Regions from separate parts of the Streptomyces sp. NPDC008137 genome, predicted to be linked through region 3. Evidence: riboswitches for the same ligand, from Rfam matches in the RefSeq annotation. Region 3 holds a riboswitch; each other region holds the start of a gene.
The links. A riboswitch is a leader RNA that binds a small molecule or an ion and turns the genes downstream of it on or off. The one in region 3 is predicted to bind cobalamin.
Positions count from the first base shown of each region.

Region 1: linked by a shared signal. The riboswitch ahead of ACFZBT_RS30885 (ribonucleoside-diphosphate reductase subunit alpha) and the one ahead of metE (5-methyltetrahydropteroyltriglutamate--homocysteine S-methyltransferase) in region 3 are both predicted to bind cobalamin.
Region 2: linked by a shared signal. The riboswitch ahead of ACFZBT_RS03590 ((2Fe-2S) ferredoxin domain-containing protein) and the one ahead of metE (5-methyltetrahydropteroyltriglutamate--homocysteine S-methyltransferase) in region 3 are both predicted to bind cobalamin.
Region 4: linked by a shared signal. The riboswitch ahead of ACFZBT_RS25810 (ABC transporter substrate-binding protein) and the one ahead of metE (5-methyltetrahydropteroyltriglutamate--homocysteine S-methyltransferase) in region 3 are both predicted to bind cobalamin.

Region 1 covers NZ_JBIBHN010000026.1:42,122-49,807, reverse strand. Annotated here, with positions in the region: gene cyc1 (epi-isozizaene synthase) at 1-556, shown strand, start outside; gene ACFZBT_RS30900 (cytochrome P450) at 553-1,920, shown strand; gene ACFZBT_RS30895 (helix-turn-helix domain-containing protein) at 1,934-2,896, opposite strand; gene ACFZBT_RS30890 (ribonucleotide-diphosphate reductase subunit beta) at 3,145-4,158, opposite strand; gene ACFZBT_RS30885 (ribonucleoside-diphosphate reductase subunit alpha) at 4,158-6,533, opposite strand; cobalamin riboswitch at 6,657-6,800, opposite strand; gene ACFZBT_RS30880 (ATP-binding protein) at 6,991-7,686, shown strand, end outside.
Region 2 covers NZ_JBIBHN010000002.1:50,311-57,996, reverse strand. Annotated here, with positions in the region: gene ACFZBT_RS03605 (Fe(3+)-hydroxamate ABC transporter permease FhuB) at 1-210, shown strand, start outside; gene ACFZBT_RS03600 (amino acid permease) at 292-1,791, shown strand; gene ACFZBT_RS03595 (universal stress protein) at 1,794-2,219, shown strand; gene ACFZBT_RS03590 ((2Fe-2S) ferredoxin domain-containing protein) at 2,233-2,604, opposite strand; cobalamin riboswitch at 2,650-2,776, opposite strand; gene ACFZBT_RS03585 (IucA/IucC family protein) at 2,818-4,296, opposite strand; gene ACFZBT_RS03580 (IucA/IucC family protein) at 4,453-5,949, shown strand; gene ACFZBT_RS03575 (VWA domain-containing protein) at 5,994-7,274, shown strand; gene ACFZBT_RS03570 (hypothetical protein) at 7,274-7,686, shown strand, end outside.
Region 3 covers NZ_JBIBHN010000021.1:78,658-86,343, reverse strand. Annotated here, with positions in the region: gene ACFZBT_RS28075 (energy-coupling factor ABC transporter permease) at 1-410, shown strand, start outside; gene ACFZBT_RS28070 (energy-coupling factor ABC transporter substrate-binding protein) at 407-751, shown strand; gene cbiQ (cobalt ECF transporter T component CbiQ) at 757-1,506, shown strand; gene ACFZBT_RS28060 (ATP-binding cassette domain-containing protein) at 1,503-2,354, shown strand; cobalamin riboswitch at 2,382-2,603, shown strand; gene metE (5-methyltetrahydropteroyltriglutamate--homocysteine S-methyltransferase) at 2,769-5,102, shown strand; gene ACFZBT_RS28050 (FAD-binding dehydrogenase) at 5,149-6,942, opposite strand; gene ACFZBT_RS28045 (maleylpyruvate isomerase N-terminal domain-containing protein) at 7,138-7,686, shown strand, end outside.
Region 4 covers NZ_JBIBHN010000018.1:89,951-97,636, reverse strand. Annotated here, with positions in the region: gene ACFZBT_RS25820 (4-hydroxybenzoate 3-monooxygenase) at 1-39, opposite strand, end outside; gene ACFZBT_RS25815 (CoA-binding protein) at 76-483, opposite strand; cobalamin riboswitch at 565-755, shown strand; gene ACFZBT_RS25810 (ABC transporter substrate-binding protein) at 882-1,841, shown strand; gene ACFZBT_RS25805 (iron chelate uptake ABC transporter family permease subunit) at 1,886-2,851, shown strand; gene ACFZBT_RS25800 (ATP-binding cassette domain-containing protein) at 2,848-3,663, shown strand; gene ACFZBT_RS25795 (hypothetical protein) at 3,776-4,528, shown strand; gene ACFZBT_RS25790 (histidine phosphatase family protein) at 4,525-5,070, shown strand; gene ACFZBT_RS25785 (YigZ family protein) at 5,119-5,745, shown strand; gene ACFZBT_RS25780 (MFS transporter) at 5,890-7,512, opposite strand; gene ACFZBT_RS25775 (MarR family transcriptional regulator) at 7,606-7,686, shown strand, end outside.

The sequences.
Region 1 (7,686 bases), on a different contig from region 3:
CAACCGCACCCATGGAATCGTGCCCACGGTCGACGAATATCTCCGGTTGCGCCGGCTCACCTTCGCTCACTGGATATGGACGGACCTCCTGGAGCCGGCCGCGGGGTGTGAGATACCCGACCCCGTCCGGAAACACCCGGCATACCGACGTGCGGCGCTGCTGAGCCAGGAATTCGCGGCCTGGTACAACGACCTCTGCTCCCTTCCCAAGGAACTGGCGGGCGACGAGGTGCACAATCTCGGAATCAGTCTCATCGCCCATGAGGGACTGACTCTGGAAGAGGCTGTCGTCGAACTCAGGAACCGTGTCGAGAATTGCATCGAGGAATTCATCGACGTCGAACGGGAAGCATTACGGTTCGCCGACGACCTCGCCGACGGCACCGTGCGGGGAAAGGAACTGAGCGCCGCCGTGCGGGCCTGTCTGAGCAATATGCGCAACTGGTTCAGTTCCGTCTACTGGTTCCACCACGAGTCCGGCCGGTACACGGTCGACAGCTGGGACGACCGGTCCACGCCCCCGTACGTCAACAACGAAGCGGCAGGTGAGAAATGACCGTCGAGTCCGTGCAACCCGAAGCCCTGGCTCCGGATCTGCGTGAGCCGCCCCGGGCGGGCGGCGGTGTCCCCGGCCTGGGCCACGGCTGGAAGCTCGTGCGCGACCCGCTGGCGTTCATGTCCCGGCTGCGCGACCACGGCGACGTGGTCCGCCTGAAGCTCGGGCCGAAGACCGTGTACGCCGTCACCACCCCCGACCTCACCGGCGCACTGGCGCTGAGCAACGACTTCATCATCGCCGGGCCGCTCTGGGAGTCCCTGGAGGGCCTGCTCGGCAAGGAAGGCGTGGCCACGGCGAACGGGCCGCGGCACCGGCGTCAGCGGCGCACCATCCAACCCGCCTTCCGGCTCGACGCCATCCCCGCGTACGGGCCGATCATGGAGGAGGAGGCGCACGCGCTCACCGAGCGCTGGAAGGCCGGCGAGGTCGTCGACTGCACCTCCGAGTCCTTCCGGGTGGCAGTGCGCATCGCGGCCCGCTGTCTGCTGCGCGGCGACTACATGGACGAGCGGGCGGAGCGGCTGTGCGTCGCGCTCGCCACCGTCTTCCGCGGGATGTACCGGCGGATGGTGGTTCCGCTCGGGCCGCTCTACAAGCTGCCGCTCCCCGCCAACCGTGAATTCAACCGGGCATTGGCCGATTTGCATCTCCTGGTCGACGAGATCGTCGCCGAGCGCCGGGCATCCGGTCAAAAGCCGGACGATTTGCTGACGGCATTGCTGGAGGCGAAGGACGAGAATGGCGACCCCATCGGGGAACAGGAGATCCACGATCAGGTCGTCGCGATCCTCACCCCCGGCAGTGAAACCGTCGCCTCCACGATCATGTGGCTGTTGCATATGCTCGCGGAACACCCTGAACAGGCGGACCGGGTGCGTGACGAAGTGGAAGCCGTCACCGGTGGGCGGCCGGTGGCATTCGAGGACGTCCGGGGACTCCGGCACACCAACAATGTCGTCGTCGAGGCTCTGCGTTTGCGGCCCGCCGTCTGGATTCTGACGCGCCGGGCGGTCCGGGACACGGAACTCGGCGGATACCGGATTCCGGCCGGGGCGGACATTGTGTACAGCCCGTACGCGATCCAGCGCGACGCGAAGTCGTACGAGCGGAACCTCGAGTTCGACCCCGACCGGTGGCTGCCGGACCGGGTCAAAAACATCCCGAAGCACGCCATGAGCCCGTTCAGCACGGGCAACCGCAAGTGCCCGAGCGACCACTTCTCGATGGCCCAGCTGACGCTGATCACGGCGGCGCTGGCCGCCAGGTACCGCTTCGAACAGGTAGCCGGTTCGGACGACGCCACGCGGGTCGGCATCACGCTCCGGCCGAACGACCTGCGGGTGCGGCCGGTGCCGAGGTGACAGGCCGTGATCGTCAGGCCGCTTCGGGGCCCCTGAACGTGCGCCGGTAGGCGTTCGGCGTGGTGCCCACCGCCCGGACGAAGTGGTGGCGCAGTGTGGCCGCGTTGCCGAACCCCGTTCGGCCGGCGATCGCGTCCATCGTCTCGTCCGTCGCCTCCAGCAGCCGCTGGGCCAGCAGCACCCGCTGGCGCAGGACCCAGCGGTAGGGAGTCGTCCCCGTCTCCTGCTGGAAGCGGCGGGCGAAGGTGCGCGGGGACATGTGGGCGTGGGCGGCGAGCTGCTCGACGGTGACCTCGTCGTCGAGATGGTGCTCCATCCACGCCAGCACCTCGCCGATCGTGTCACCCTCGGGGTGCGGCAGCGGGCGCTCGATGTACTGGGCCTGTCCGCCGTCGCGGTGCGGCGGCACCACCATCCGCCGGGCGATCTTGTTGGCGACCTCGGAGCCCTGCTCCTTGCGCACCAGGTGGAGGCAGGCGTCGATCCCGGCGGCCGTCCCGGCGGAGGTGATCACCGGGTCCTCGTCGACGTAGAGCACGTCCGGCTCGACGACCACGCGTGGGTACTGCCGGGCGAGGTCCTTCGCGTGCTTCCAGTGTGTGGCGCAGCGGCGGCCGTCCAGCAGACCGGCCGCGGCCAGCACGAAGACGCCGGAACAGACGCTGAGCACCCGGGCGCCGCGGTCGACACCACGTCGCAGGGCGTCCAGCAGTTCCGGCGGGAAGTCCCGGGACGCGTAGGTGTGCCCGGCCGGCACGGCGATCAGGTCGGCCGTCTCCAACCGCTCCAGGCCGTGTTCGACCTGGAGCGAGAAGCCCGAGTTCATGCGCAGGGCCGGACCCTCGGCCGAGGCGACGGCGAAATCGTAGACCGGCAGGCCCTCGTCGCTGCGGTCGGTGCCGAAGACTTCGCACACCACGCCCAGTTCGAAGGGGTTCACGCCGTCGAGCAGGGCGACGGCCACGTTCTGGAGCATGTCTCCAGTGTGCCTCGCCGATGGCAGTAATTCGAGGGTCTACGGCAGTACTGCCACTGACGGTAAGGAGTCATCGGCGCGACAGTGGTGTCCATGGAAACGAACCAGGCACAGACACTCATCGCAATGATCTTCGTACTCGGGACGCTGGTCCTCCTGGTCCTCCCGTCAGTGATCGGCATCGCGCGCGACAGGCGCGTCGACCGTCAGATCCGGGAGGCCCAGGAGGCCAGGGAGAGCGAGCCGGCTCAGAAGTCCTCGTCCAGGTCGACGGTGCCCTCCACCGCCACCTGGTACGCAGAGGGGCGCCGCTCGAAGAAGTTGGTCAGCTCCTGAACGCCCTGCAGCTCCATGAAGGAGAAGGGGTTCTCGGAGCCGTACACCGGAGCGAAGCCGAGCCGGCTGAGCCGCTGGTCGGCGACGCACTCCAGGTACTGCCGCATCGACTCGGTGTTCATGCCCGGGAGGCCGTCACCGCACAGGTCGCGCGCGAACTGCAGCTCGGCCTCGACGGCCTCCCGCAGCATGTCCGTTACCTGCTGCTCCAGCTGGTCGTCGAAGAGCTCCGGCTCCTCCTTGCGGACGGTGTCGACCACGTCGAAGGCGAAGGACATGTGCATCGTCTCGTCCCGGAACACCCAGTTGGTGCCGGTGGCCAGGCCGTGCAGCAGACCGCGGCTGCGGAACCAGTAGACGTAGGCGAAGGCACCGTAGAAGAACAGGCCCTCGATGCACGCGGCGAAGCAGATCAGGTTCAGCAGGAAGCGACGCCGGTCGGCCTGGGTCTGCAGGCTCTCCAGCTTCTCGACCTCGTTGATCCACTTGAAGCAGAACTCGGCCTTCTCACGGATGGACGGGATGTTCTCGACCGCGTCGAAGGCCGCCGCCCGGTCCTCCGGGTCGGGAAGGTAGGTGTCGAGCAGCGTCAGATAGAACTGGACGTGCACGGCCTCCTCGAAGAGCTGGCGCGACAGGTACAGGCGCGCCTCCGGGGAGTTGATGTGCTTGTACAGCGTCAGCACCAGGTTGTTCGCGACGATCGAGTCGCCCGTCGCGAAGAACGCGACCAGCCGGCCGATCATGTGCTGCTCGCCCTCGGACAGCTTCGCGAGGTCGGCGACGTCCGAGTGGAGGTCGACCTCCTCCACGGTCCAGGTGTTCTTGATGGCGTCCCGGTAGCGCTCGTAGAAGTCCGGGTAGCGCATGGGGCGCAGGGTCAGCTCGAAGCCCGGGTCGAGGAGATTGGCGTTACGGGTGGTCATTACTGGCAGGCCTCGCAGGACTCGGGGTTTTCCAGGGAGCAGGCGACCGCGTCGGGGTCGGCGGTCTGCTGGACGGGGATGGTCTTCTCGGGCTGCGCCTGGGCCTGTGCGGCGCGGGCGATGCGGGTCGCCGGGCGCGAGCGCAGGTAGTACGTCGTCTTCAGCCCGGCCTTCCAGGCGTAGGCGTACATCGAGGAGAGCTTGCCGATGGTCGGCGTCTCCATGAAGAGGTTCAGGGACTGGGACTGGTCCAGGAACGGCGTCCTGGCCGCCGCCATGTCGATCAGGCCGCGCTGCGGGACCTCCCACGCCGTGCGGTAGAGCGCCCGTACGTCCGCGGGGATCCAGGCGAAGTCCTGCACCGAGCCGTTCGCCTCGCGCAGCGCCTCCCGGCTGCGGGCGTCCCACACGCCGAGCCGCTTCAGCTCGTCCACCAGGTAGGAGTTGACCTGGAGGAACTCGCCCGACAGCGTCTCGCGCTTGAACAGGTTGGACACCTGCGGCTCGATGCACTCGTACACGCCCGCGATGGAGGCGATCGTGGCCGTGGGCGCGATGGCGAGGAGCAGGGAGTTGCGCATGCCGGTCGCGGCGACGCGCTCGCGCAGGGCCGCCCAGCGCTCGGGCCAGGTCAGCTCCACGTCGTAGTGGTCGGGGTGCAGCACGCCCCTGGCCGTACGGGTCTTCTCCCAGGCCGGCAGCGGGCCGTTGCGCTCGGCCAGGCCGGCGGAGGCCTCGTACGCGGCGAGCATGATCCGCTCGGCGATACGGGTCGAGAGCGCCTTGGCCTCGGGCGAGTCGAAGGGCAGGCGCAGCTTGAAGAAGACGTCCTGCAGACCCATGGCCCCCAGGCCGACCGGACGCCAGCGGGCGTTGGAGCGGCCCGCCTGCTCGGTCGGGTAGAAGTTGATGTCCACGACCCGGTCGAGGAAGGTCACGGCGGTGCGGACGGTCTCGTCCAGCCGCTCCCAGTCGATGTCCCCGCGGGTCTGGTCGACGAAGGCGCCGAGGTTGACCGAGCCCAGGTTGCAGACCGCCGTCTCCCCGTCGCTGGTGACCTCCAGGATCTCCGTGCAGAGGTTGGAGGAGTGGACGACGTGGCCCGGCTCGGCCGTCTGGTTGGCGGTGCGGTTGGCGGCGTCCTTGAACGTCATCCAGCCGTTGCCGGTCTGCGCGAGGGCGCGCATCATGCGGCCGTACAGCTCACGGGCCGGCAGGGTCTTCTTCGCCAGGCCCTTCGCCTCGGCCGCCCGGTACGCGGCGTCGAACTCCTCGCCGAACAGGTCGACCAGCTCGGGCACGTCCGAGGGGGAGAACAGCGACCACTGCCCGTCGGCGTTGACCCGCCGCATGAACTCGTCCGGCACCCAGTGCGCGAGGTTCAGGTTGTGCGTACGGCGGGCGTCCTCGCCGGTGTTGTCGCGCAGCTCCAGGAACTCCTCGATGTCGGAGTGCCAGGTCTCCAGGTAGACCGCGGCCGCGCCCTTGCGGCGGCCGCCCTGGTTCACGGCGGCGACCGAGGCGTCGAGGGTCTTCAGGAACGGGACGATGCCGTTGGAGTGGCCGTTGGTGCCCCGGATCAGCGAACCGCGGGAACGGATACGGGAGTACGAGAGACCGATGCCGCCCGCGTGCTTCGACAGCCGCGCCACCTGGTGGTACCGGTCGTAGATCGAGTCCAGCTCGTCCTGGGGGGAGTCCAGGAGGTAGCAGGACGACATCTGGGGGTGCCGGGTGCCGGAGTTGAAGAGGGTGGGGGAGGAGGGGAGGTAGTCGAGGCGGCTCATGAGCCCGTAGAGCGCGGCGACCTCGTCGACGGACTGCGCCGTGTCGTTTTCGGCGAGACCGGCGGCGACGCGCAGCATGAAGTGCTGGGGCGTCTCGACGACCTTGCGGGTGATCGGGTGGCGGAGCAGGTAGCGGCTGTGCAGGGTCCGCAGGCCGAAGTAGCCGAAGCGGTCGTCGGCGGCCCGGTCGATCAGCGCGTCCAGCCGGGCGGCGTGCAGGCGCACGAACTCGGCGGTCCGGTCGGCGATCAGGCCCTCCCGGTGGCCGACCGCGACGGACTCGGTGAAGGACGTGACACCCTGCGAGGCGGCCTCTTCACGGATGCCGATCGTCAGCAGCCGTGCGGCCAGCCGGGAGTAGGCGGGGTCCTCGGAGATGAGGCCGGCGGCCGACTCCGTCGCGAGCTCGCGCAATTCCGTCTCGTCCGCCCGCGCGGACCGGCCGCGCAGCGCGGCGGCGGCGACCCGGCCGGGGTCGGCGTCGGGGAGATCGGCGGTCAGCTCGGTCAGGGTCCGCAGCAGCGCGGCACCGGGGCCGTCGTGCTCTTCTTCGGAAGCTGAGACCGGTTCGGCTGGCGCGATGGTCACGTGGGGCTCTCCCTCGCTCGGCAAGGGGCCTCGCGCAGGGCGGGGGGGCAGCACACGAGCGCACACGGCGTCGCGTCCACCGGCCCATTCCACGAGGCCCGGACGTCAGGGCACCCCGGCCGGACGGCCGGGTGCGCTGTCGGCAGGTCCTCGGACTGACGCTTGTGCATGAAACATGCACAAGTACACCGTTGCGGGACAGTTCCGGATTCGCACCGGATTCCCCTGCGACGACAGCGAGCACGAGCATACATCTTGTGCCGGGTACGGGTGGCACCCCCAGATGTTGTGTCGCGCTGGTGTCGGAGCGTCAGCTGACAGGTGAGAAGAGTGATGCCCTGTCGGCGTTTCCCCATCGGGTTGCGCGGCGTGCGGGGAGTGCTTCCATGGAAGTAGGTGCCGACGTCCGCGGGTCCTCCGTACTGGGAAGCAGATCGCCCTCGGAGGGAGTACTCACATGACGAGGGTCGTCCGTCGCACACCGGGCAAGGAGCGGCCGCGCAACGCGCCGATGGCCACGCTGGATCTGCGACGGGCGGCGAGACGGACCAGTCGCGTCGTCGTCGGCCACTGGCACAGCCTGACCATCCGTCTCGAGGCCCGCCGCGGCACCACCCGGCCCAGGAAGTGGCGCAGGTGGTTCTCCTACACCAACGTGCTCCGGATGGTCTGGGCGGTCGGCGCCCTCGTGGTCTTCGGCTGGATCGGGGCCGGCGTACACATGCTGGTCACCGACCAGCAGACCACGGTCGAGAGATGGCAGAAGGAGCCGGGGCTCGACGCCCTGCTCCGTTTCATCGGTCCGGTCCTCACCGCTTCGGTCGCCGCCGCGCTCTTCATGTTCTGGTGGTACAGCTGGAACAAACGGCGATACCTCGTGAAGGCGCGCAGGGACCCGCACAAGCTCGTGCTCACGGCCGGGCAGGACTCCACCGAGATCGTGGGTCGCGAGGAGCTCGCGCAGGTCATCGCCCAACGGCTGAGGGAGCGCGGCACTCGTCGGCCCTATCTGCTCGTGGGCGGTGTCGGCACGGGGAAGACCGCCGTCCTTGTGCGGCTCACCGAACTACTGGCCCAGGAGCGTGCCGTGCCCGTGCCGATCCGGCTGCGGGACGCCGACGGCGGGACCGATCTGAACTTCGAGCGCATGGCC
Region 2 (7,686 bases), on a different contig from region 3:
GCGCCGCACGCGGCGCGTGCCCTCGTGGGTCGGCGGCATGTACGGGTGGTGCCGGTCGCCGTCCTGCTCGGCGCCGCGCTCGTCTGTACGGCGGATCTGCTCGGACGGACCGTCATCGCCCCGGCCCAGCTGGGCGCCGGACTGATGACGGCGGTGATCGGCACTCCGTACTTCCTGCGTCTGCTGGTGCGGAGCCGCAAAGCGACATAAATCTCCTAAAAGGCCGTCAATCGCCAAAATGCCTCGCGCCTGCCTGTTGTATGGATCCACGCACAACGGGAGTGAGGGAGCATGGCCAAGGACATCACGGACGCGGGCCCGCCACCGTCCGCGAGCCTGAAGCCCAATGCGATCGGGTTCCTCGACGCGCTGGTCATCGGGCTCAACGCGACCTCGCCGGCGTACTCGGTGGCGGCGGTCATCGGCCCGATCGTCGCCCTGGTGGGCATCTACGCCCCCGGGGTGATGATCGCCTCGTTCGTGCCGATGCTGCTGATCGCGTCGGCGTTCTACTACCTCAACAAGGTCGACCAGGACTGCGGCACGACCTTCTCCTGGGTCACCCGGGCCATGGGGCCGTGGGCGGGCTGGCTCGGCGGCTGGGCCATCGCGATGACGGGCGTCCTGGTCGTCGGTTCGCTGGCGGATGTCGCCGTGACCTTCTTCCTGCTCGCCGTGGGCCTGGACAGCTGGGCGGACAACGACGTCGTGCGCCAAGTGCTCACCGTGCTGCTCATCGTGGTGATGACGGCCATCTGTGTGATCGGCATCGATGTATCGGCCAAGGTGCAGAACGTCCTCATCCTGGCGCAGGTCGTCTGCCTGCTCGCCTTCGCCGTGGTGGCGCTGTACCGCGTCTACGCCGACACCGGAACCCTCGACGCCATCGATCCGGAGTTCAGCTGGCTCGACCCCTTCGGGGCGGGCGGGGCGTCCCTGACCGGCGCCCTGCTGCTGGGCGTGTTCATCTACTGGGGGTGGGAGTCGGCGGTCAACCTCACCGAGGAGACCGAGGACTCCGCCACCGCCCCCGGCAAGGCGGCCATCTGGTCGACGGTGCTGCTGCTGGTGACCTACCTCGCCGTCGCCTTCGCGGTCGTCGCCTACGCGGGCACGGACTACCTCGCCGAGAACGCCGCCGAGGAGGAGTTCATCTTCGCGCTGCTCGCCGAAGAGGCGATGGGCGGCTGGGACTGGGTCGTGCTGCTGGCGGTGTCGACATCGGCGCTGGCGTCCACGCAGACGACGATCATCCCGGCGTCCCGCACCGGACTGTCCATGGCCCGCCGGTACGCCCTGCCGAAGCATTTCGGGCACATCAGCCCCCGGTTCCGCACCCCGGACGTGAGCACCTGGTGGGTCGCCGGCATCGCCATCGTCTGGTACCTCGTCCTGTATCACGCCAGCGAGAACGCCCTCTTCGACTCCCTGACGGCGCTCTCCCTGCTGATCGCGTTCTACTACGCGCTCACCGGCCTCGCCTGCGCGGTCTACTACCGGCGCGAGCTGACCAGGAGCGTGAGGGACTTCCTCCTGATCGGCCTCGGCCCGCTGATCGGCGCCGGGCTGCTGGCGTGGCTGCTGGTGGAGTCGGTCCAGGACATGGCCGACCCGGCCAACTCCTACACCGGCAGCTCCTGGTTGGGGCTCGGTCCGCCGCTCGTCATCGGCATCGGCGTCGCCCTCGCGGGCGTGATCATCATGGTCGTCTGGCGGCTGACGGCCCCCGCGTTCTGGTCGGAACGCCCGAGCACGGTCGACCCCGATCTCGTCCACGGCAAGGAGTCCTGAAGATGTCGGTGGTCCTCGGCTACGACGAGTCCCCGGGTGCCCTGCGCGCGCTGCGGGTCGCGATCGAGGTGGCGGCGGCGTACGGCGAGCCCCTGGTGATCGTCTACGGCGCCGCGGCCCCCGGCGTCACGGGCGAGGAGTTCGGCGCCCATCAGAAGGCCGTCCGCGAGGCCGGCACCACCGTGCTCGGTCACGCGGTCCGGGTCGCCGACGAGGCCGGTGTGCCCAGCACGGTCGAACTCATCGACGAGCGGCCCGCGCAGGCGCTGATCGACGCCGCGGCACGCCATGACGCCAGGGTGATCGTGGTGGGCACGTGGGGCGAGAGCCCGGTGCGCGGGGCCCTGCTGGGCTCGACGCCCCACAAGCTGCTGCACCTGTCGAACGTCCCGGTCCTGTGCGTGCCGGCCGAGGAACAGGAGTCCTGAGAGCCGGGCCTGGTCAGGAGCTGCCCGCGCGCCGTTTCGCGAGCGGGCTGAAGGCGTACAGGCCGAGGATCTCGGGCAGGGGCGCGACACCGGGGCCGCCCTCGCGGACCCAGGAGACGACGTCCTCGGTCGCGGCCGGGTCGTTGACCAGCCCGAGCCACACCGGCCGGGCCCCGGCGGCCCGGCCCGCGGCGGACGGCTGTACGACGATGACGTTGGCCTGGTCGCAGACGTCGAGGCACTCGGAGACCCGTACGGGCGCCGCCTCGCGCAGCCGCTCGGTCTGTGCCGTGTGATCGACGCCGGTCACCTTGCCGGTGCCGCAGCAGCAGTCCCGGCAGACGACGACGCGGCACGGAACCCCTCCGGCCGGGGTTGCGGACATGCCGCACCTGTCCTCTCTCCGGGGAGATCCGCCCCGGTGGTTCGTGGAGGAGGCGACCGCGTGAGTCTCCTGGCTCCCGGCCGATGCCGGTCACAGTGGCGGGACCGCGCCGGATTCACACCGGCTTCCTCGTTCCGCCGTCGCCATGTCGCCGGCCATCATTCCATGCGGCCGGTGCGGTCACCGCACAGCACGGACGGGCGCTCCCCCAGGTCACGTTCCTTCCCTGAGCGGGTTGGGCAGCGGCAGATAGCGGGCGTCGGCGCCGTCCGCGCCCGTCCAGCGCAGCAGGAGGTTCGTCTTGGCGGGGAGGGTGGGCGAGGTGAGCAGGGCGGGGATCTCGGGCAGGTCGTGGCGGGCGAGTTCGCGGCGGGCGGCGGGCCAGGGGTCGAAGCCGGGGTGGCGTTCGACGAGGGCACCGGCGATCTCGGTGAGGTGGTTGACGACCAGGCAGTACACCAGCCGCTCCCAGCCGGCCTCGCGGGAGACGTCCGGGAGCAGTTTCACGCCCTCGGCGTCCCGGTACAGCGCCTGCACGGGCATGCCGTCGGCGTCCACGGCGATCACGGTGTTCTGCAGATGAGCCTCGATGACGACGCCGTGCCGGGCGAAGGCCTCCAGGGCCGGGGGCACCACCCGCGCCAGATACGCCGTCCACCACGCCCCGGGGTCGGCGGCGCGGTCGAGCGGGCTGCCGTCGAAGCCCTCGACGAGTCCGGCGGCGAGCAGCGGGGTCGCGCCGGGCACCAGGTGGCCGGCGAAGCCGTCGCGGACGAGGACGGCCAAGGCCTCGAAGGCGAAGCCGGCGGTGCGGTAGCCGCGGTCGCCGAGCCAGGCCGGGGGGCCGTCGAGCGTGCCGGAGTCGTCGAAGGCGGCGCACACGGCCGCGTCGGTGCGGCGCAGGGCGAGCAGGTCGTGGCGCCACAGCCGGCGGATGTCGTTGGTGATGCGCACGTCCAGGCTGAACTTCAGGAAGAGGTCCCGCTCGGGTGCGTAGAGCGTGCGGATCGCGGCCGTCGGCCAGGTGTCGAAGGCGGTCGTGCCCAGCCGGACCAGCCTCCCGTCTGCGAAGGCGGCGGCGAGCTCCGCGCTCGCCAGGTCGAGCTGCCAGGGGTGGGCCGGGAGCAGCCGGTAGCCGGGCGGGGCGGTGCCGAGGGCGTCGAGGGCCGAGGTGTCGCCCTCCTCGACGACGCAGTCCTCGCGCAGCCCGAGCAGAACCAGCGGGAAACGGGCGTACGCCTCGGGCGCGTACGGCAGCCAGCCCGCGGCCGGGCCGCCGCCGCGCGCCTTGGGGGCCGGGTGGTGGGTGTGGCCGGTGAGGAGGCACTGCTCGGAGCGCAGGTAGGGGTCGTCGGGCGGGGTCGCGCGGTCGCGGGCCTCCAGCAGGGCGGCCACGGCCTCCCTGCTGTCGATCATCTCGGCGGGCAGTTCGTGGTTGGACAGGCCGGTGTGCCGGCGCAGTTCCTCGGCGACGAGCTTGACCAGCTCGGTGTGGCCGACACGCTGCCAGCCGTCCGGCCCCTCGACCTCGGGTTCGGCGGGCCGGCGCGTCCCGCGCACCCGCAGCAGACGGTCCCCGCCGGGCAGGCGGTAGACCCGGTGCTCGCCCTCCCGCCGCTGAGGCCGGGCCACCTCCCGCAGCAGGCAGTTCAGCAGCGGCACGGCGGCGTACGCGTCGGCGGACGGGGGCATGAGGTCCACGCGATCCACTCGTTTCTCTGCGTTCCCTGTGTTCTGTACGTTCCCCACAGCCCATCCGGGACTTCCGGACTTCCTGGCGGAGATGATCATTATGTCGGTCGTCGTCATCGCGCCGTGACGCCCTATTCGTACCCGAGGAGCCCGCCCGTGCACCGTTCCCCCACCGCCGAGGCCGAGGTCGCCGACGAACTGGCCGCCGCACGGCCCGGCCTGCTGCCACGGTACGAGGCAGAGCTGCCCGGCGCCCGGGCTGCCGTGCTGTCCCGTCTGTGGCGCGGTCTGGCCCATGATCCGCTGCCCTGGGCGGCCCGCAGGGAGCAGGGCCGGGACGGGCTGACGCTGTCCCTGTCCGACGGCCGCCGGCTGCACGGCCCGCTGCCGGATCCGTACGCGACCGGCGGCTATGTCACCGTCGTGGGGCTGGACGGGGCCGAGTACGACGATCCGGCGCGGCTGGTGACGGACCTCGCCGTCCCGCACTCCGCCTCCTTCGCCGCCGAACTCGGGCACAGCGTCGCCTCGTTGGCGCTGTCGCGAGCGGGGCAGGAGGGGCAGGCGACGGACGAGTGGCCGGAGAACGACTGGGAGTGGGAGCAGCGGATCGTCGACGGGCATCCCTTCCACCCCACCTGCCGGTCCCGGCCGGGTTTCTCGGTGGCCGAGCAGCTCGCCTACGGGCCCGAGCACCGGCCGGTCGTGGAGCTGGGTCTGGTGCCGGTGCGGGCGGAGGAGTGCCTGGTGACGGGCACCTGGCCGGGCGATCTGCGGGACGGGCCGCGGGTGGTGCTGCCGGTGCACCCCTGGCAGGCGGCGCATGTGCTGAAGCGGACGTGCGAGGAGCTGCGCGCCGGGCACCCGCTGATGTCCCTGCGGACGCTCGCCCTGCCCGGCGGGCCGCACGTCAAGACCTCGCTCAGCGCCCGGCTGACCTCGTCGGTGCGGGACATCTCACTGCCCTCGGTGGCCGCGTCCGCGCTGCTGTCGGACTTCGCCGAGATCCCGGCGGCGCGCACCGACGGCCTGCTGCACGTCACCCGCACCCTGGGCGCGGCGGCGGCCGGTTCCCCCGACTTCGCGGCCGTGCTGCGGGAGTCGCCGCAGACCTACGCCGGGAGCGGTGAACGGGTCCTGCCGGTGGCGGCGCTCGCGACCAGCGCGCTCCCCCGCTCCCCCGGCTGGCTGGCCGGCTTCGCGCGCCTCGCCCTCACCGTCGGGCTGCGGCTGCTGGAACTGGGCGTGGCCCTGGAGGCACACGGCCAGAACCTCCTCGTGGTGCTCTCGCCGGAGGGCGACCCGCTGCGGCTCGTCTACCGCGACCTGGCCGACATCCGCGTCAGCCCGGCACGTCTGGCCCGGCACGGCATCGCGGTGCCCGACCTGCCCGCCCGGATGGTCACGGACGACGAACGCACGCTCCGCCGCAAGCTGTTCGGCTCGCTGGTGGCGGGCGCGCTGGCCGGGACGGCGGGGTCGGGCCCCGCGCTCGCGGCGGCGCTGGAGACGGCCGTACGGGAGCTGCCGCCCACCCCGGACCTCACCGCACTGCGTACGGATCCCCTGCCCACCAAGGCGCTGACGCTGATGCGGCTGTCGCCGCAGACGCCCGGGGACCATTGGGCGGAACTGCCCAATCCTCTTATCTGAAACTCGTTTTGGAGCACGGCCCGGCGGCTCCATAAGATCCGCCGATGATCACAAGTAAACGACTGGCGGCGGGCGTCTGTGCCCTGCTCGCCGCGCTGACGGCCGGGACAGCCTTCCCGGCCGGAGCGGCCGCCGGTGAACCCACGGGCCAGGCCGCCCCCAAAGTCGACCTCGTCCTCGATGTGAGCGGCTCGATGCGGGCGCGGGACATCGACGGACAGTCGCGGATGGCCGCAGCGAAGCAGGCGTTCAACGAGGTGCTCGACGCGACGCCCGAGGAGGTCGAACTCGGCATCCGCACCCTGGGCGCCGACTACCCGGGCGACGACCGCAAGACGGGCTGCAAGGACACCGCGCAGCTCTACCCGGTCGGCCCGCTGGACCGCACCGAGGCCAAGACGGCCGTCGCCACACTCACCCCGACGGGCTGGACGCCGATCGGCCCCGCCCTGCTGAAGGCGGCCGACGACCTCGACGGCGGCGACGGCTCCAAGCGCATCGTGCTGATCAGCGACGGCGAGGACACCTGCGCTCCGCTCGACCCGTGCGAGGTGGCCCGCGAGATCGCGGCGAAGGGCATCGGCCTGACCATCGACACGCTGGGCCTGGTGCCGACCGCCAAACTGAGCAGGCAGCTGAGCTGCATCGCCGAGGCCACCGGCGGCACCTACACCTCGGTGGAGCACCAGGACGAACTCACCGACAAGGTGAACCAGTTGGTGGACCGGGCGGCCGATCCGGTGGTGACGCCGGTCGCCATGGAGGGCGCGTCCCAGTGCTCCGAGGCTCCGACGCTGAAGTCCGGGCTGTACACCGACCGGGAGGAGTTCGGGCAGCAGCGCTGGTACCGGGTGGAGGTCCTGCCGGGGCAGGAGCTGCGGGCCTCGGTGAGCGTGGCGGCGGACCGGGCCGTGAATCCCGCCTACGGCGTGCTGCTGCGGGCCGTGACGGGCAAGGGCCGGGAGATCGTGCGCGGCGAGGCGGCGGGCAACGGCCGTACGGACGTGATCTCGACGGGCCTCAGATACCCCGAGCCCGAGCGCGACGACACCGACAGTGACAGCGACAAGCCGGCCGCGGAGACCGTGTGCCTGGCGGTCACCCACTCCTTCTCGGCGGCCTCCGGTGTGAAGACCACGCCCGGGCTGCCGCTGGAGCTGACCGTCGACGTCGTGGACGGTCCCAGCCAGGCGGGCGACGTGGCCTCCTTCGGCCTCGGCCGCGGCTGGTGGCTGCTCGGTGCGCTGATCCTCACCGGCTTCCTGGCCGGTCTCGTCTGGGGCTGGCTCTCGCGCTGGCGGATCGCGGTCTGGAGGACCAACTGATGCGAGTGATACGTGCGTTGAGCGCCGCGCTGCTGACGCTCGGGCTTGCGGCCGCTCCCGCCGCGGCGGACTCCTCGCCGAGCCCGTCGCAGGACGCGTCGGAGAAGTCGGCACCCACCCGGGCGGGCACATCCTTCCGTACCGCGACGGAGATCGAACAGGGGCAGCGGGCCACCGCGAGCGGCTCCACCGGCGACTACCTGTACTGGTCGTTCCCGGCCGACACCGGGCAGCGCCCCACCGTCACGGCGAAGGTGAAGCTGCCGGAGACCCACGCCCCGCAGACCTGGCAGATCGACGTCTACGACGGTCTGCGCCGCCGCCAGGCATGCCAGTACGGCGCGCAGACCCGCACCGCCGCCTCGGACGCCGCCTCCGTGGAACTGGCCTGCGTGCTGCGCACGGTCCGCGC
Region 3 (7,686 bases):
TGCTGCTCGCCCACGGCGGTCTGACCACGCTCGGCGCCAACGTCTTCTCCATGGCGATCGTGGGGCCCTGGGCCGGATACGCCGTGTACAAACTGCTGCGGCGCTTCGACGTGCCTTTGATGGTCGCGGTCTTCTTCGGGGCGTTCTTCGCCGACCTGTCCACGTACTGCGTCACCAGCGTGCAGCTGGCGCTCGCCTTCCCCGACCCGGGCAGCGGGTTCGTGGGCGCGCTCGGCAAGTTCGGCACCATCTTCGCCGTCACACAGATCCCGCTCGCGGTGAGCGAGGGCCTGCTGACGGTGCTCGTGATGCGGCTGCTGGTGCAGTCCAGCAAGGGCGAACTGACCCGGCTGGGTGTGCTCCTCACCAAGAAGCGGTCCGTGACCGAGACCGAGGCGGTGGCCCGATGAAGAAGAACACGAGGATCAACCTCCTGCTGCTGCTCGCCGTGGCGCTCCTCGCGGTGCTGCCGCTCGCCCTCGGCCTGGGCGACGACAAGGAGGAGCCGTTCGCGGGCGCCGACGCCCAGGCGGAGACGGCGATCACCGAGATCGACCCGGACTACAAGCCCTGGTTCTCGCCGCTGTACGAGCCGCCGTCGGGTGAGATCGAGTCGGCGCTTTTCGCCCTCCAGGCAGCGATCGGCGCCGGTGTCCTCGCCTACTACTTCGGCCTGCGCCGAGGCCGGCGGCAGGGTGAGCAGCAGGCCCTGGAGCGGGCCGCCGAGGAGTCCACGGCCGAAAGAGCCTGAGCCGCGTGCTGCCGATCGACGCGGCGGCGCACAGCAGTCGCTGGCGCCGCCGCCATCCCGTGGACAAGGCCGTGCTCGGTCTGGGACTCACCGTGCTGGCCATCTCGCTGCCGCCCTGGCCGGGCGCGGCCCTGGTGCTGGTGACGGCCGTGTCCCTGCTGCTGGGACCGGCCGGTGTGCCCGGCCGGAAGCTGTGGCGGGCCTACCGCGTGCCGCTGGGCTTCTGCGTGACCGGAGCGGTCACGCTGCTGGTCCAGGTCGGCGGGCCGGGAGGGTTCGTCTCCTTCGCGGACGACGGACCTCTGCGGGCCGGGGAGCTGCTGCTGCGCACCTCGGCGGCCTCCCTGGGAGTGCTGCTGTTCGCCTTCACCACGCCCATGTCCGACCTGCTGCCCCGCCTGGTCCGGGCCGGTGTCCCGGCGCCGGTCGTCGATGTCGCGCTCGTGACGTACCGGATGAGCTTCCTGCTGCTGGACTCCGTGCGCCGGATCCGCGACGCGCAGGCCGCCCGGCTCGGGCACACCACGCGGGCCGCCGCCTGGCGTTCGCTGGGCGGGCTCGGCGCCACCGCTTTCGTACGGGCCTTCGACCGGGCTGCCCGCCTCCAAGCCGGTCTCGCCGGGCGCGGCTACGACGGGACCCTGCGGGTCCTGGTGCCCGAGGCCCGTGTCTCCGTCCGCTTCACGGCCGCCAGTTGCGCGCTCCTCGCGGCGCTGGCCGCCCTCACCTTCGTACTGGAAAGGCCGCCGGCATGAGCGAGCCCGCCCTCGTCGCCCTGCGGGGCGCGTCCTTCGCCTACGAGGACGGCCCGGCCGTGCTCAGCGGCCTCGACTTCGACATCCGCGCGGGGCGGGCGCTCGCGCTGCTCGGCCGCAACGGCAGCGGCAAGACCACGCTGATGCGGCTGCTCAGCGGCGGGCTGCGGCCGCACGAGGGGCGATTGACGGTCGACGGGCAGCCGGTGACGTACGACCGCAAGGGCCTGACCCGGCTGCGGACGACCGTCCAGCTCGTGGTGCAGGACCCGGACGACCAGCTGTTCGCGGCGTCCGTCGAGCAGGACGTGTCGTTCGGGCCGCTGAACCTCGGGCTGTCCGACACGGAGGTACGGGCACGGGTGGCGGAGGCGCTCGCCGCCCTGGACATCACCGCCCTGGCCGGCCGGCCCACTCATCTGCTCTCCTACGGGCAGCGCAAACGGACCGCCATCGCGGGCGCGGTCGCCATGCGTCCCCGGGTGCTCGTCCTCGACGAGCCGACGGCCGGACTCGACCCCGACGGCCAGGAACGGCTCCTGGCCACGCTGGACGAGCTGCGTGCGAACGGCACCACGGTGGTGATGGCTACGCACGACGTCGACCTCGCCCTGCGCTGGGCCGACGACGCGGCGCTCCTCACCCCGGACGGTGTGCACCTCGCTCCCGCGCCGACGGCACTGGCCCGGACCGATCTCCTCCGGCAGGCGGGACTGCGGTTGCCGTGGGGTGCCGCGGCCGCGGATCTCCTGCGCGCACAGGGGCTGTTGACCGGGTCGGCGCCCGGCCCGCGCACCCCGGACGAGCTGGCCGCGCTGGCGGCGGGGCGGCCGGTGAGCGGCGGCTGAGGGTCGCTTCCGCGGCCATCCCGTGTATAGGCTGGCGGTGCAGCTGGTTCGCCCCGTCCGCCAGACGGGATGCGTCGCAAGAGGGAACCCGGTGGGAATCCGGGACTGCCCCGCAGCGGTGAGCGGGAACGACCGCCGTCATACGCACTGGGCCCACGCAGGGCCCGGGAAGCGACGGCCAGTAGGTGTTCTCACATGGTGAGAGCGTGCCCGCGAGTCCGAAGACCTGCCAACTGCCCGCGCGCGGACGGTTCGTGCGCGGACATTCCGGTGACCTCGAGGGCGGGTCGGCGTACATACCAGGCGGACGACCGCGCTGTGCCGCGCGAGGTCGTCTCCGTCCGGTTCGTCACCCCTTCGCGCTCTCGTCCCGTCGCCGGGATCTCAGGGATTCGTCTCGCGAAGGAGATCTCCGTGACCACCAAGTCCGCAGCCGCGGCAGCACGGGCCACCGTGTACGGCTACCCCCGCCAGGGACAGAACCGGGAACTGAAGAAGGCGATCGAGGGCTACTGGAAGGGCCGCGTCACCGCCGACGCCCTCCGGGCCACCGCCTGCGACCTGCGCGCCTCGAACTGGCGGCAGCTGGCCGACGCCGGCATCGACGAGATCCCGACGGGCGACTTCTCGCTCTACGACCACGTCCTGGACACCACCGTCATGGTCGGCGCGATCCCCGGCCGCCACCGGGACTCCGTCGAGGCGGACGCCCTCGACGGCTACTTCGCCATGGCGCGTGGCACGCAGGACGTGGCGCCGCTGGAGATGACCAAGTGGTTCGACACGAACTACCACTACCTGGTGCCCGAACTGGGTCCGGACACGGTCTTCACCGCCGACTCGGCGAAGCAGGTCGCCGAGCTGCGCGAGGCGCTGGCGCTCGGCCATACCGCGCGCCCCGTCCTCGTCGGCCCCGTCACGTACCTGCTCCTGGCCAAGCCCGCCCCGGGGGTGCCCGCGGACTTCGAGCCGCTCACGCTCCTGGACCGGCTGCTGCCCGTGTACGCCGAGATCCTCGCCGACCTGCGCGCGGCGGGCGCCGAGTGGGTGCAGCTGGACGAGCCGGCCCTGGTCCAGGACCGGACCCCGGCCGAGCTGAACGCCGCCGAGCGCGCCTACCGCGACCTCGGCGCCCTCACCGACCGGTCGAAGCTCCTGGTCGCCTCGTACTTCGACCGGCTCGGGAACGCCCTGCCGGTGCTGGCGAAGGCGCCGGTCGAAGGGCTCGCGCTGGACTTCACGGAGTCGGCGGCGGCCAACCTCGACGATCTGGCCGCGGTGGGCGGTCTGCCGGGCAAGCGGCTGGTCGCCGGTGTCGTCAACGGCCGCAACATCTGGATCAACGACCTGGCGGCCTCGCTCTCCCGGCTCGGCACGCTCCTCGGCCTCGCCGACCGGGTCGACGTCTCGGCCTCCTGCTCCCTGCTGCACGTGCCGCTGGACACGGCGGCGGAGCGGGACATCGAGCCGCAGGTGCTGCGCTGGCTCGCCTTCGCGCGGCAGAAGACCGCCGAGATCGTCACCCTGGCGCGCGGTCTCGCGCAGGGTACGGACACGATCGGCGCGCAACTCGCCGCGAACCGGGCCGACCTGTCCTCCCGGGCGAACTCCCCGATCACCCGCGACCCGGCGGTCCGCGCCCGCACGGGCGCGGTGTCCGAGGCGGACGCCCACCGCTCGCTGCCGTACACCGAGCGGACCGCCGCGCAGCGCGCCCGGCTCGGTCTGCCGCTGCTGCCGACCACCACGATCGGCTCCTTCCCGCAGACAGGTGAGGTGCGCGGCGCCCGCGCGGACCTGCGCGCCGGCCGGATCGACACGGCCGGATACGAGGAGCGCATCAAGGCCGAGATCCAGGAGGTGATCTCCTTCCAGGAGAAGGCCGGTCTGGACGTCCTGGTGCACGGCGAGGCCGAACGCAACGACATGGTCCAGTACTTCGCGGAGCAGCTCACCGGCTACCTCGCCACGCGGCACGGCTGGGTCCAGTCCTACGGCACCCGCTACGTCCGCCCGCCGATCCTGGCCGGCGACATCTCGCGCCCCGAGCCGATGACCGTACGCTGGACGAGGTACGCGCAGTCCCTCACGGACCGTCCGGTCAAGGGCATGCTCACCGGCCCGGTCACCATGCTCGCCTGGTCCTTCGTCCGTGACGACCAGCCGCTCGCCGAGACGGCCCGTCAGGTCGCCCTGGCCCTGCGCGACGAGGTGGGAGACCTGGAGGCGGCCGGGACGCCGGTCATCCAGGTCGACGAGCCCGCCCTGCGCGAGACCCTGCCGCTGCGTGCCGCCGACCGGCCGGCGTATCTGGGGTGGGCCACGGAGGCCTTCCGGCTCAGCACGGGCGGTGTGCGGCCGGACACGCAGATCCACACCCACATGTGCTACGCCGAGTTCGGCGACATCGTGCGGGCCATCGACGACCTCGACGCGGACGTCATCAGCCTGGAGGCCGCGCGCTCCCACATGCAGGTCGCCCGCGAACTCGCCTCGCACGGCTATCCGCGTGAGGCGGGGCCGGGTGTCTACGACATCCACTCGCCGCGGGTTCCCGCCGCACAGGAGGCCGCCGAACTGCTGCGCACCGGCCTGAAAGCGATCCCCGCCGAGCGGCTGTGGGTCAACCCGGACTGCGGCCTGAAGACCCGCGGCTGGACCGAGACCCGCGCATCCCTGGAGAACCTGGTCTCGGCGGCCCGGACCGTCCGGGCCGAACTGGACGCGGAGCGGCCCGGAGCGGCCTGACGCTCCAGGCCGGGGGCGGGCGGAGCATGGCCCGCCCCCGGTCGGGTCAGGCCGCCGTCGCGGCCGCCGCCGCCCGGCCCGCCGCGCGGCCCGAGAACAGGCAGCCGCCCAGGAAGGTGCCTTCGAGGGAGCGGTAGCCGTGGACGCCCCCGCCGCCGAAGCCGGCGACCTCACCGGCCGCGTACAGCCCGCTGATCGGCTTGCCGGAGGCGTTCAGGACACGGCCGGAGAGGTCGGTCTGGAGGCCGCCGAGGGTCTTGCGGGTGAGGATGTTGAGGCGTACGGCGATCAGCGGTCCGGCGGACGTGTCCAGGATCCGGTGGGCGGAGGCGGTGCGGCTGAGGGTGTCGCCGGGATAGGCGAGGGCGTTGCGGATGCCCATGACCTGGGCGTCCTTGGTGTACGGGTTGGCGATCTCGCGGTCGCGGGCCTCGATCTGCCGCCGCAGGCCGGCCAGGTCGATCAGGTCGTCCCCCGTCAGTTTGTTCATACCGGCGACCAGTTCGGGCAGGGTCTCGGCGACGACGAAGTCCTCGCCCTTCTCCTTGAACCGCTCGATCGGCTCGGGGGTCTGCCAGACGCGCGACAGCAGCTTCCAGACGTTCTTCTCGGTGAGGTCCGGGTTCTGCTCCGAGCCGGAGAGCGCGAACTCCTTGGCGATGATCTTCTGGGTCGTGACGAACCAGGAGTAGTCGTATCCCGTGTCGGTGATCGACTTGAGGGTGTGAAGTGTGTCGTAGCCCGGGATGTCGGGGCTGGAGAAGCGCTTGCCCGTGGCGTCGAACCACATGGAGGACGGGCCGGGCAGGATGCGGATGCCGTGGTCGGGCCAGATCGGGTCGTAGTTCTTCAGGCCCTCGGTGTAGTGCCACATGCGGTCGGGGTTGACGATCCGTCCGCCCGCCTTCTCGGTGATCGCGAGCATCCGGCCGTCCACGTGCGCGGGCACGCCCGTGATCATGGACTTCGGGGCCGTACCGAGGCGCGCGGGCCAGTTCTGCCGGACGAGGTCGTGGTTGGCTCCGATGCCGCCCGAGGTGACGATCACGACGGGGGCGTTCAGTTCGAAGTCGCCGACGACCTTGCGGGAGCTGGGCTTGCCGCGTGCCGCGCTGCTGGGCTCCAGGACCTTTCCGCGTACGCCGGTGACGGCACCGTTCGTGACGATCAGGTCGTCCACGCGGTGGCGGAACCTGAACGTCACCTTGCCGTCCTCCACGGCCTCCCGCACCTTCTTCTCGAAGGGCTCGACCACGGCGGGTCCGGTGCCCCAGGTGACGTGGAAACGGGGTACGGAGTTGCCGTGCCCGTCCGCGAGGCCGCCGCCGCGCTCGGCCCAGCCGACGATCGGGAACCACTGCATCCCGAGCCCCGCGAGCCAGGAGTGCTTCTCCCCCGAGGCGAAGTCGACGTACGCCTCGGCCCACTTGTGGGCCCAGTGGTCCTGGCCCGACGGGTCGGTGATGCCGCGGTCGAAGCCGGCCGTGCCCAGCCAGTCCTGCCAGGCCAGTTCCCGCGAGTCCTTGATGCCCATGAGCCGCTGCTCGGGGGAATCGACGAAGAACAGCCCGCCGAAGGACCAGAAGGCCTGTCCGCCCAGACTGGCCTCCGGCTCCTGGTCGAGCAGCAGCACCTTGCGTCCGGCGGCGGCCAGTTCGGCGGTGGCGACGAGCCCGGCGAGGCCGTGGCCGATGACGATGGCGTCCGCGTCCGACGATCCGGCTCCGGCCGCGAAGGCCGGGAACGCCGACTGCGCGAGCGCGGCACCGGCGAGCACACCGCCAGCGACGGTCAGGGCACGGCGGCGGGTGAACGCGGCGGGTGCTGACGGGTGTTCCATGGGCCGCCTTCCGGAGGAGGTGCGCAGGGGTCGGGAGAGGCCCCTGGGGCGACCAGGGGTGTTACCGACGGTAGCCCAGGAGTTCTCGGGGCCACCAGAGTCCTGCGCCGGGGAACTCACGGGCACTGTCCGGCAGTTGGCCGGGCGGGCGAAATGTGCTTGTCCGTCCTCGCGGCACGGCACTACGGTGCCGAGGTGGATCTCTTCTCACGCTCCTGGACGGCGTTGCGCGAGGCGGTCGCCGGTCTGGCCGACGAGGACTTCGACCGGCCGTCCGGCTGCACCGGCTGGCTGGTGCGGGACCTGGTGTGCCATCTCGTCATCGACGCCCAGGACGTCCTGATCACTCTCGCCACCCCTTCTGACCGGGAGCAGACCCGTGACGCGGTGACCTACTGGGAGGTCGCCGGCACGCCACCGACCGGTGACGACCCGCTCGACGCGCTGACCGTCCGGCTCGCCGCCGCGTACGAGGATCCGCACCTGCTCACCTTGCACCTGGACGACGTCGGGTCCGCCGCCGGCCGCGCCGCCCGGCTCGCCGACCCGGCCGGCCGGGTCGGCACCCGCGACGAGGTCCTCACCGTGGCGGACTATCTCTCGGCGTACGTCCTGGAGTGGACGCTGCACCACCTCGACCTGATCGCGCACCTGCCGGACGCGGCACAGCCGCCGGCGGAGGGGCTCAGCCGCTCCCGCGAGCTGCTGGAGCGGATCGCGGGGAGCGCGTTCCCCTCGTCTTTC
Region 4 (7,686 bases), on a different contig from region 3:
GGGGGAGCCTGTGTCCGCGGGCGGCAAGGCGTGGGTCATGCGCTCATTATGGAGGGGGCGCGACGGGCGTGACCCTCACCCGACCCGCGGGATCTCGATCGCCGGGCAGCGGTCCATCACCATCTCCAGGCCGGCGGCCCGGGTGCGGTCGTACGCCGCCGCGTCGACGACGCCGAGCTGGAACCACACCGCCCCCGCGCCCTTGGCGACCGCCTCGTCCGCGACCGCTCCGGCGAGGTCGCTGTTCACGAACACGTCCACCACGTCCACGTCGAAGGGGATGTCCGCCAGACTCGCGTACCCCTGCTCGCCGTGCACGGTCTCCGCCTTGGGGTGCACGGGCACGACACGCTTGCCGTACCGCTGGAGCACGGCGGCGACGCCGTACGCCGCGCGCTGCCGGTTCGACGACAGGCCCACCACGGCCCAGGTGTCGCCGAGCTCGGTGAGGATCCTGCGGACCGTTGCGTCGTCGCCGTACACCGGCGGCCTCCTCGGGAGTCGCGGAAGAGCTGCTGTCCGGGCAACGACGCGGGGCGCGCGGTGATTCCCCGATGCCCGCCGTGATAGCTTGCCGAGGCCAGTCGAACCCATGTACGTGGGTCAGGGAATCCGGTGCGAATCCGGAACTGACGCGCAGCGGTGAGGGGGACGGGCGGGGTCTCGGCCACTGAACGGCACGCATGGCGTTCGGGAAGGCGCCCCGCACCGGGTGAACCCGAGTCCGAAGACCTGCTGGCGGCCCCCGCGGCCGGCCGGCGGTGGGGGAGCACCGTACGACCGGGCTCCGCGATCGGGCCCTCGACGTCTGAGGACTGGTTTCCTTGCCCCTCGCCCGACCCGCCCGTGCCGCCGTCCTGCTCGCGGCCTGCTCCCTGCTCATGACCGGCTGCGGGGACTCGAAGCCCACCACCACGAAGGCCGCCGTCACGCTCGACAACTGCGGCCGGAAGGTTCGAGTCGACAAGGCGCCCAAGCACGCCGTCTCCCTCAACCAGGGCACCACCGAGATCCTGCTCTCCCTCCGTCTCGCCGACCGGATAGCGGGCACGGCCACCTGGACCGACCCCGTGATGAAGGGGCTGGAGAGGGCCAACGCCAAGGTGCCGCGCATCGCCGAGAACAACCCCTCCTTCGAACGGGTCCTGGACTCCGAGCCCGACTTCGTCGCCGCGTCCTTCGTCTCCACCCTCGGCAAGGGCGGCGTCGCCACCCGCGAGCAGTTCGAGAAGCTCGGCGTGCCCACGTATGTCTCCCCGTCCGACTGCGCCGGCAAGGACAACTCGGGCGGCGGCGACGGCAAGCGCGACAAGCCGCTGGACATCGACGCCGTCTACGGCGAGGTGCGGGACCTCGCGACCGTGTTCGGAGTGAAGGACCGCGGCGACAAGCTCGTGGCCTCCCTCCAGCAGCGGATGAAGAAGGCCACGCGGGGCGTCGACGCCTCCGACGTCTCCCTGATGTACTGGTTCGCCAACTCCGAATCGCCCTACCTGGCCGGCTGCTGCGGAGCGCCCGGCATCTTGACCCGCGCCCTCGGTGCCAAGAACGTCTTCGACGACACGCACGAGGAGTGGCCGCAGGTCAACTGGGAGACGGTCGCCGACCGCAACCCCGACGTCCTCGTCATCGGCGATCTGACCCGCGACTCGGAGACCGCCGAGTCGGCGAAGCGCAAGATCGCCTTCCTGGAGTCCAATCCGGCCACCAAGAACATGGACGCAGTCAAGAACAAGCGGTACGTGCTGCTCAGCGGGCAGGCCATGAACCCGACCATCCGCACGGTCGAGGGTGTGGAGAAGGTCGCGGCCGGACTGCGTGAGTTCGGGCTCGTGAAGTGACCGTGCGCGGACCGGCGCTCGGTGTCGCGGGCGCCCTGCTGCTGATGGTCTCCGTGGCCCTGGCGATCACCATCGGACCGGCCGACATCCGGGTCGGGGACGTCTGGTCCGTCGTCGCCTCCCACCTCGGGATGGGCAGCTCCGACCTGACGCCGATCCGGGACGGCATCGTCTGGCAGCTGCGGCTGCCGCGCACCCTGCTCGCGGCCGTGTGCGGGGCCGGCCTCGCCGTGTGCGGGGCCGTGATGCAGTCGCTGCTGCGCAACCCCCTCGCCGACCCGTTCGTGCTCGGGGTGTCCTCGGGCGCCTCCACCGGCGCGGTCGTCATCGTCGTGCTGGGCGTGGGCGGCGGTGTCGTCTCGGTGTCCGCCGGCGCGTTCCTCGGCGCACTGGTCTCCTTCGCGCTGGTCCTGCTGCTCAGCCACACCCTCGGCGACACCACCGACCGGGTCGTCCTCGCGGGCGTCGCCGCCATGCAGCTCTTCTCCGCCCTCACCTCCTTCGTGGTGCTGACCGCCGCCGACGCCGAGACGACCCGGGGCGTGCTGTTCTGGCTCCTGGGCTCGCTCGGCGGGGCCGGCTGGACCGACGTGTGGCTGTGCTTCGCCGTCCTGGCCGTGGCGCTGGTGGTGTGCCTGTCGTACGCCCGTACGCTCGACGCCTTCGCCTTCGGGCAGGACGCGGCGGCCGCGCTCGGGGTGTCGGTGGCCCGCACCCGCCTGGTGCTGCTGTGCGTCACCGCCCTGCTCACGGCCGCCCTGGTCAGCTCGGCCGGGGCGATCGGCTTCGTCGGGCTGGTCCTGCCGCACGCCGCCCGGGCCCTGGCCGGACCCGGGCACGCCCGGCTGCTGCCGGTCACCGCCCTCGCCGGCGCGGTGTTCCTGGTCTGGGTCGACACCCTGGCCCGGACGGTCCTGGATCCGCAGGAGGTGCCCGTGGGGGTCGTGACATCGCTGATCGGGGTGCCGGCGTTCGTGGCGGTGCTCTACCGGACGCGGAGGGTGCGGTGACCGGGACACACGTCAGCGAGACGGAAACGCCGGTGCGGGCTGCCGGGCTCCGGGCGGACCGGGTCAGCCGCCGTACCGACGGGCGCCTCATCCTCGACGGCGTCGTCCTCGCGCCCGAACCCGGCTCCACCGTCGGAGTCCTCGGCCCCAACGGCTCCGGCAAGTCCACACTGCTGCGGCTGCTCGCCGGGCTGCTCACACCCACCGCCGGAATCGTCACCCTCGACGGCACCCCGCTGGGCGATCTGCCCCGCCGTACCGTCGCCCGCCGCCTCGCCACGGTCGAGCAACAGGCCGACACCCAGGTCGAGCTGACGGTGCTGGACGTCGTACGGCTGGGCCGGATCCCGCACCGCCGGGCCTGGACACCCGCCTCGGCGGACGACGAGCGGGCGATCCACGCCGCCCTGGAGCGCACCGGCCTCGCCGCCCGGGCCTGCCAGCCCTGGCACACCCTCTCGGGCGGCGAACGCCAGCGGGTGCAGATCGCCCGCGCGCTCGCGCAGGAACCCCGGGAGCTCCTCCTGGACGAGCCCACCAACCACCTCGACATCCACCACCAGCTGGACCTGCTCGCCCTGGTGACCGGCCTGCCGGTCACCACCGTCGTCGCGCTGCACGACCTCAACCTCGCGGCGATGTACTGCGACCGGGTCGTCGTCCTGCGCGGGGGGACGGTCGTCGCGGGCGGCGCCCCGGGGGACGTCCTGACCGAAGAGCTCATCGCGGAGGTGTACGGGGTGCGGGCCGCCGTCAGCCGTGAAGGGCCCGAACAGCGGCCTCACGTGCGGTTCCTGGGCACGCTGGCCTGAGGCCGTTCGGCCCGCGTGGCGGGCACGCCATTGGTGGGGCGATTCCCGCCACGGTGGCCGGAAATCGCCAAACCTGCCTGCGTGTGCCCGCCCGCACGCCTACGCTCGGCTCGTGCTGCGCATCATCGACGCCCGTACCGGCGAGCCGGTCGACGCCGCCCCGGCCCGCCGGGGCCTGACGCGTGTCGAGGTGCACGCGCCCGGCTCCGACACCACGAACCTGCGGGTGCTGCTCGTCGCGGACCTGCTCGTCCGGGCCCTGGAACTCGGCGGCACCCCGGTGTGGGCGCTGCTGACCGGAGGACGCCGACAGGCCGAGCTGCGGGCGGAGGCCACCGCCCTCGGCATCCGGCCGTTCGAGGACAGCCCCGACGTGAGTGCCGGGCTGGGCGAGGCCCAGGTCGTCCATGTGGCCGTCGAGGGCGGGGTGGCGACCGGTGGTGTGCGGATCGATGTCGCCCCCGCGCACATCGACGGTGCCCCCGCGCATCCCGGCAACCCGGGCACACCGGACGGCACCGGCATCGACCCCGGTGTCCTGCGTCTCGCCCTCCTCGCCCGGCACCACAGCGCCCCCGCCCGGCTGGACGCGGCCGCGTTCGACGAGGCCCGGGGCACCCTCGCCCACTGGCGCGGTGCGGTCGCCCGCTGGGCCCGGCGGCCCTCGCGGCCCGTCCCCGACGAGGTGCGCGGGCGATTGCGCGACGCCTGGGAGGATGATCTGGACATGTCCCGGGTACTGGACGTCCTGCACCACGTCGAGACCGACCCGGAGCTGCCCGACGGCGCGCGCTTCGAGACGTACGCGTACGCCGACCGGCTCCTCGGCCTCGACCTCACCCGCGACCTGGGATCCCCGTCATGATCGAGCGCGCCGGAACCGGCCCACTGCGCCGCCTGGTCGTCATGCGGCACGCCAAGTCCGCCTGGCCCGTGGACGTCGCCGACCACGAACGCCACCTCGCCCCGCGAGGCCGCCGGGACGCCCCCGCTGCCGGGCGCGCCCTGGCCGAGGCCGACTGCCTGCCGGACCTCGCGCTGTGCTCCACCGCCGTACGCGCGCGCCGGACCTGGGACCTGGCCGCCGGCCAGTGGGGAACACCCCCGCCGGTACGCCACGACCGGCGGCTGTACGCCGCGGGCCCCTCCGGCCTGCTGGCCGTCGTGCACGAGGTGCCCGCGGAGGTGGAGACACTGCTGCTGATCGGGCACAACCCCGGACTGGAGGAACTGGTCCTGGCGCTCGCCGCCGACGGCCTCGACGACACCCTGGAGCGGGTCCGCACGAAGTTCCCCACCTCGGCGATCGCCGTCCTGTCCTGGCGAGGCACGACCTGGCGGTCCCTCACCCCTGGCACCGCGCTGCTCACGTCCGTGATCGTGCCCCGGGGCCGGAAGGAGAAGTAGCCGCGGACCGGTCCGGGCCGCTGCCGGGCGCCCGCATAGGCTGGCCGGATGCAGGACGAATACCGCACGGTCGCCCGCGCGGGCGTGCACGAGACCGAGGTCAACCGCTCCCGCTTCCTGTGCGCCCTCGCCCCGGCCGCCACCGAGCAGGAGGCCCAGGACTTCATCGCCGCGGTCCGCAAGGAGCACACCGGCGCCAACCACAACTGCTGGGCCTACGTCATCGGCGCCGACGCCTCGGTCCAGAAGGCGAGCGACGACGGCGAACCCGGCGGCACCGCCGGCGTCCCCATGCTCCAGATGCTGCTGCGCCGCGACATGCGGTACGTCGTCGCCGTCGTCACCCGCTACTTCGGCGGGGTCAAGCTCGGCGCCGGCGGCCTCATCCGGGCCTACGGCGGAGCGGTCGGCGAGGCCCTGGACACCCTCGGCACCCGCACCCGCCGCAGGTTCCGCCTGGCCACCGTCACCGTCGACCACCAGCGGGCGGGCAAAGTGGAGAACGACCTGCGCACCACCGGCCGCGAGGTGCGGGACGTGCGTTACGGCGAGGCGGTCACGATCGAACTCGCCCTCCCGGACGCCGAGGTGGACGCCTTCCGGACCTGGCTCGCCGACACGACCGCCGGGACCGCCGGGTTCGAACCGGGCGGGGAGGCGTACGGCGACGCCTGACGCGCGGCCGGCCGCCGGCCCGGCGGCCGGCGCGACGGCCCGCGGAGCACCGCCGGGCCGTCGCGCCCGGGGACGCGCTCCGCCGCCTCGGCCGGACCGGCGAGGGACGGTGCGGTGAACGCCGGGCCGCCTGCCGCGGGTGGGCTACCGGTCCGTGCGGCGGACGCGGCCCGCGTCGCTGTCGCCGCCCCGCCCGTCAGCGCCCTCGGGCTCGTCCGGAAGCACGGCTGGGCGGTCGTCCCGGACCCGGACGCCCTCGGCATCCGTCCCCGCCGCGGCTTGTGCGCCGGCGGGGACGCGGCCCAGCCGCACGGCGAGCAGCGCGGTGCCCACCGCGAGTGCCGCGAGGACGTACGCGGTGAGGTCGAAGGCCTCCGCGAAGTCGGCGATGCCGGTGTCCGGACCCGGCGCTTGTGGATTGGAACCCAGGAAGCCGCGGTACAGGGCCCCGATGACCGCTACACCGAGGGCCATGCCCGCCTGGGTCACGGTGTTCAGCACACCCGATCCGGCGCCGGCGTCGTCCGGGTGGACCCGGGAGAGGACGGTGTCCACCAGGGGTGCGACGACCAGGCCCTGCCCGAATCCGGAGACCCCCATCACCGCGGCGAGCCCGATCGCCTGGCTGGTGCCGTCCAGGCCGGTGGCGGCGGGCACGGCCGCGAGCGAGACCGCCATGACGAGGCCTCCCGCCACCGACACCCCGATGCCGAACCGGGCGGCGAGCCTGCGGCAGGCCGTCGAGGCGGCGATGAAGCCGAGGCCGAGCGGCACGAAGACCATGCTCGCGGCCAGCGGCGTCAGCCGGAGGCCCGACTGGAGGTGGTAGGTGAGGACCAGGAACAGGCCGGCGTTGCCGGAGAAGAACAGCAGCACGGTGCCCATGCTCAGCGGGAAGCCCTTGGCCCGCAGCAGCCGGCTCGGCAGCAGCGGGTCGTTGCCCCGGTCCTCCGTCCGGCGCTCCCAGCGAAGGAAGGCCACGGCACCGGCCGCGCTGAGCGCGAAGCAGCCGTACGTCCACCAAGGCCAGCCGTGCTCACCGCCGAGGATCAGCGGGATGAGCACGAGCGGCAGCAGCACGGCGGTGAAGACGGCGCCCGCGATGTCCAGTCGCGGCAGGTCGGCGCTGCGGCTCTCGGTGACGGCGGGTACGGCCGCGCACAGGATCGCCGCGCCGATCGGCACGTTGATCAAGAAGATCATGCGCCAGCCCAGACCGGCCACGTCGAGGTCGAGCAGCAGGCCGCCGCCGACGAGGCCGGCGATGACGCCCGCGCCGATGGAGGCACCGTAGGCCCCGACGGCCCGGGCCCGGTCGCGCTCGTGCACGAAGACGGCCCGGATGAGGGAGAGCACCTGCGGTGTCATCACGGCGGCCGACAGACCCTGCAGGACCCGGGCCGCGATCAGCGTGGCCGGGCTGGGCGCGAGCGCGCACAGCAGGGAGGTCAGGGTGAAGGCGGCCACCCCGTACTGGAAGGTGCGCTTGCGGCCGATCCGGTCGCCGAGCCTGCCGCCGGTTACCATGCCCGCTGCGTAGGCGATCACGTAACCGTCGATGACGAACTGGAGTTGGCCGAACCCGGCGTTCAGGTCCGCCTGGATCCCCGGAGCCGCGACGTTCACGATGAACATGTCGATCTGGCTCATGAACATCGCGAGCAGGACCACCGTGAGTCCCGCCCAGTCCCGCGCGGTGGCCCGGGGAGGGCCGGTCGCGGTGGCGGCTCCGGCCTTCGGACTCGCTTTCCGTGTCTCTGTGCGCATATCACCACTCGGTTTTCGACGGTGCGCCGCAGCGCGCATGTTTAGTGCTAAATTCAGATCTAAATGTAGCAGGTCAGTGTGGAGGGTGAGCTCATGAGGGCATCAGAGGAAAGCGATCGCCGGCCGGCGGGAGACGACCCGGCGGACGCCATCGCGGCCGCCTGGAGCCGCGAG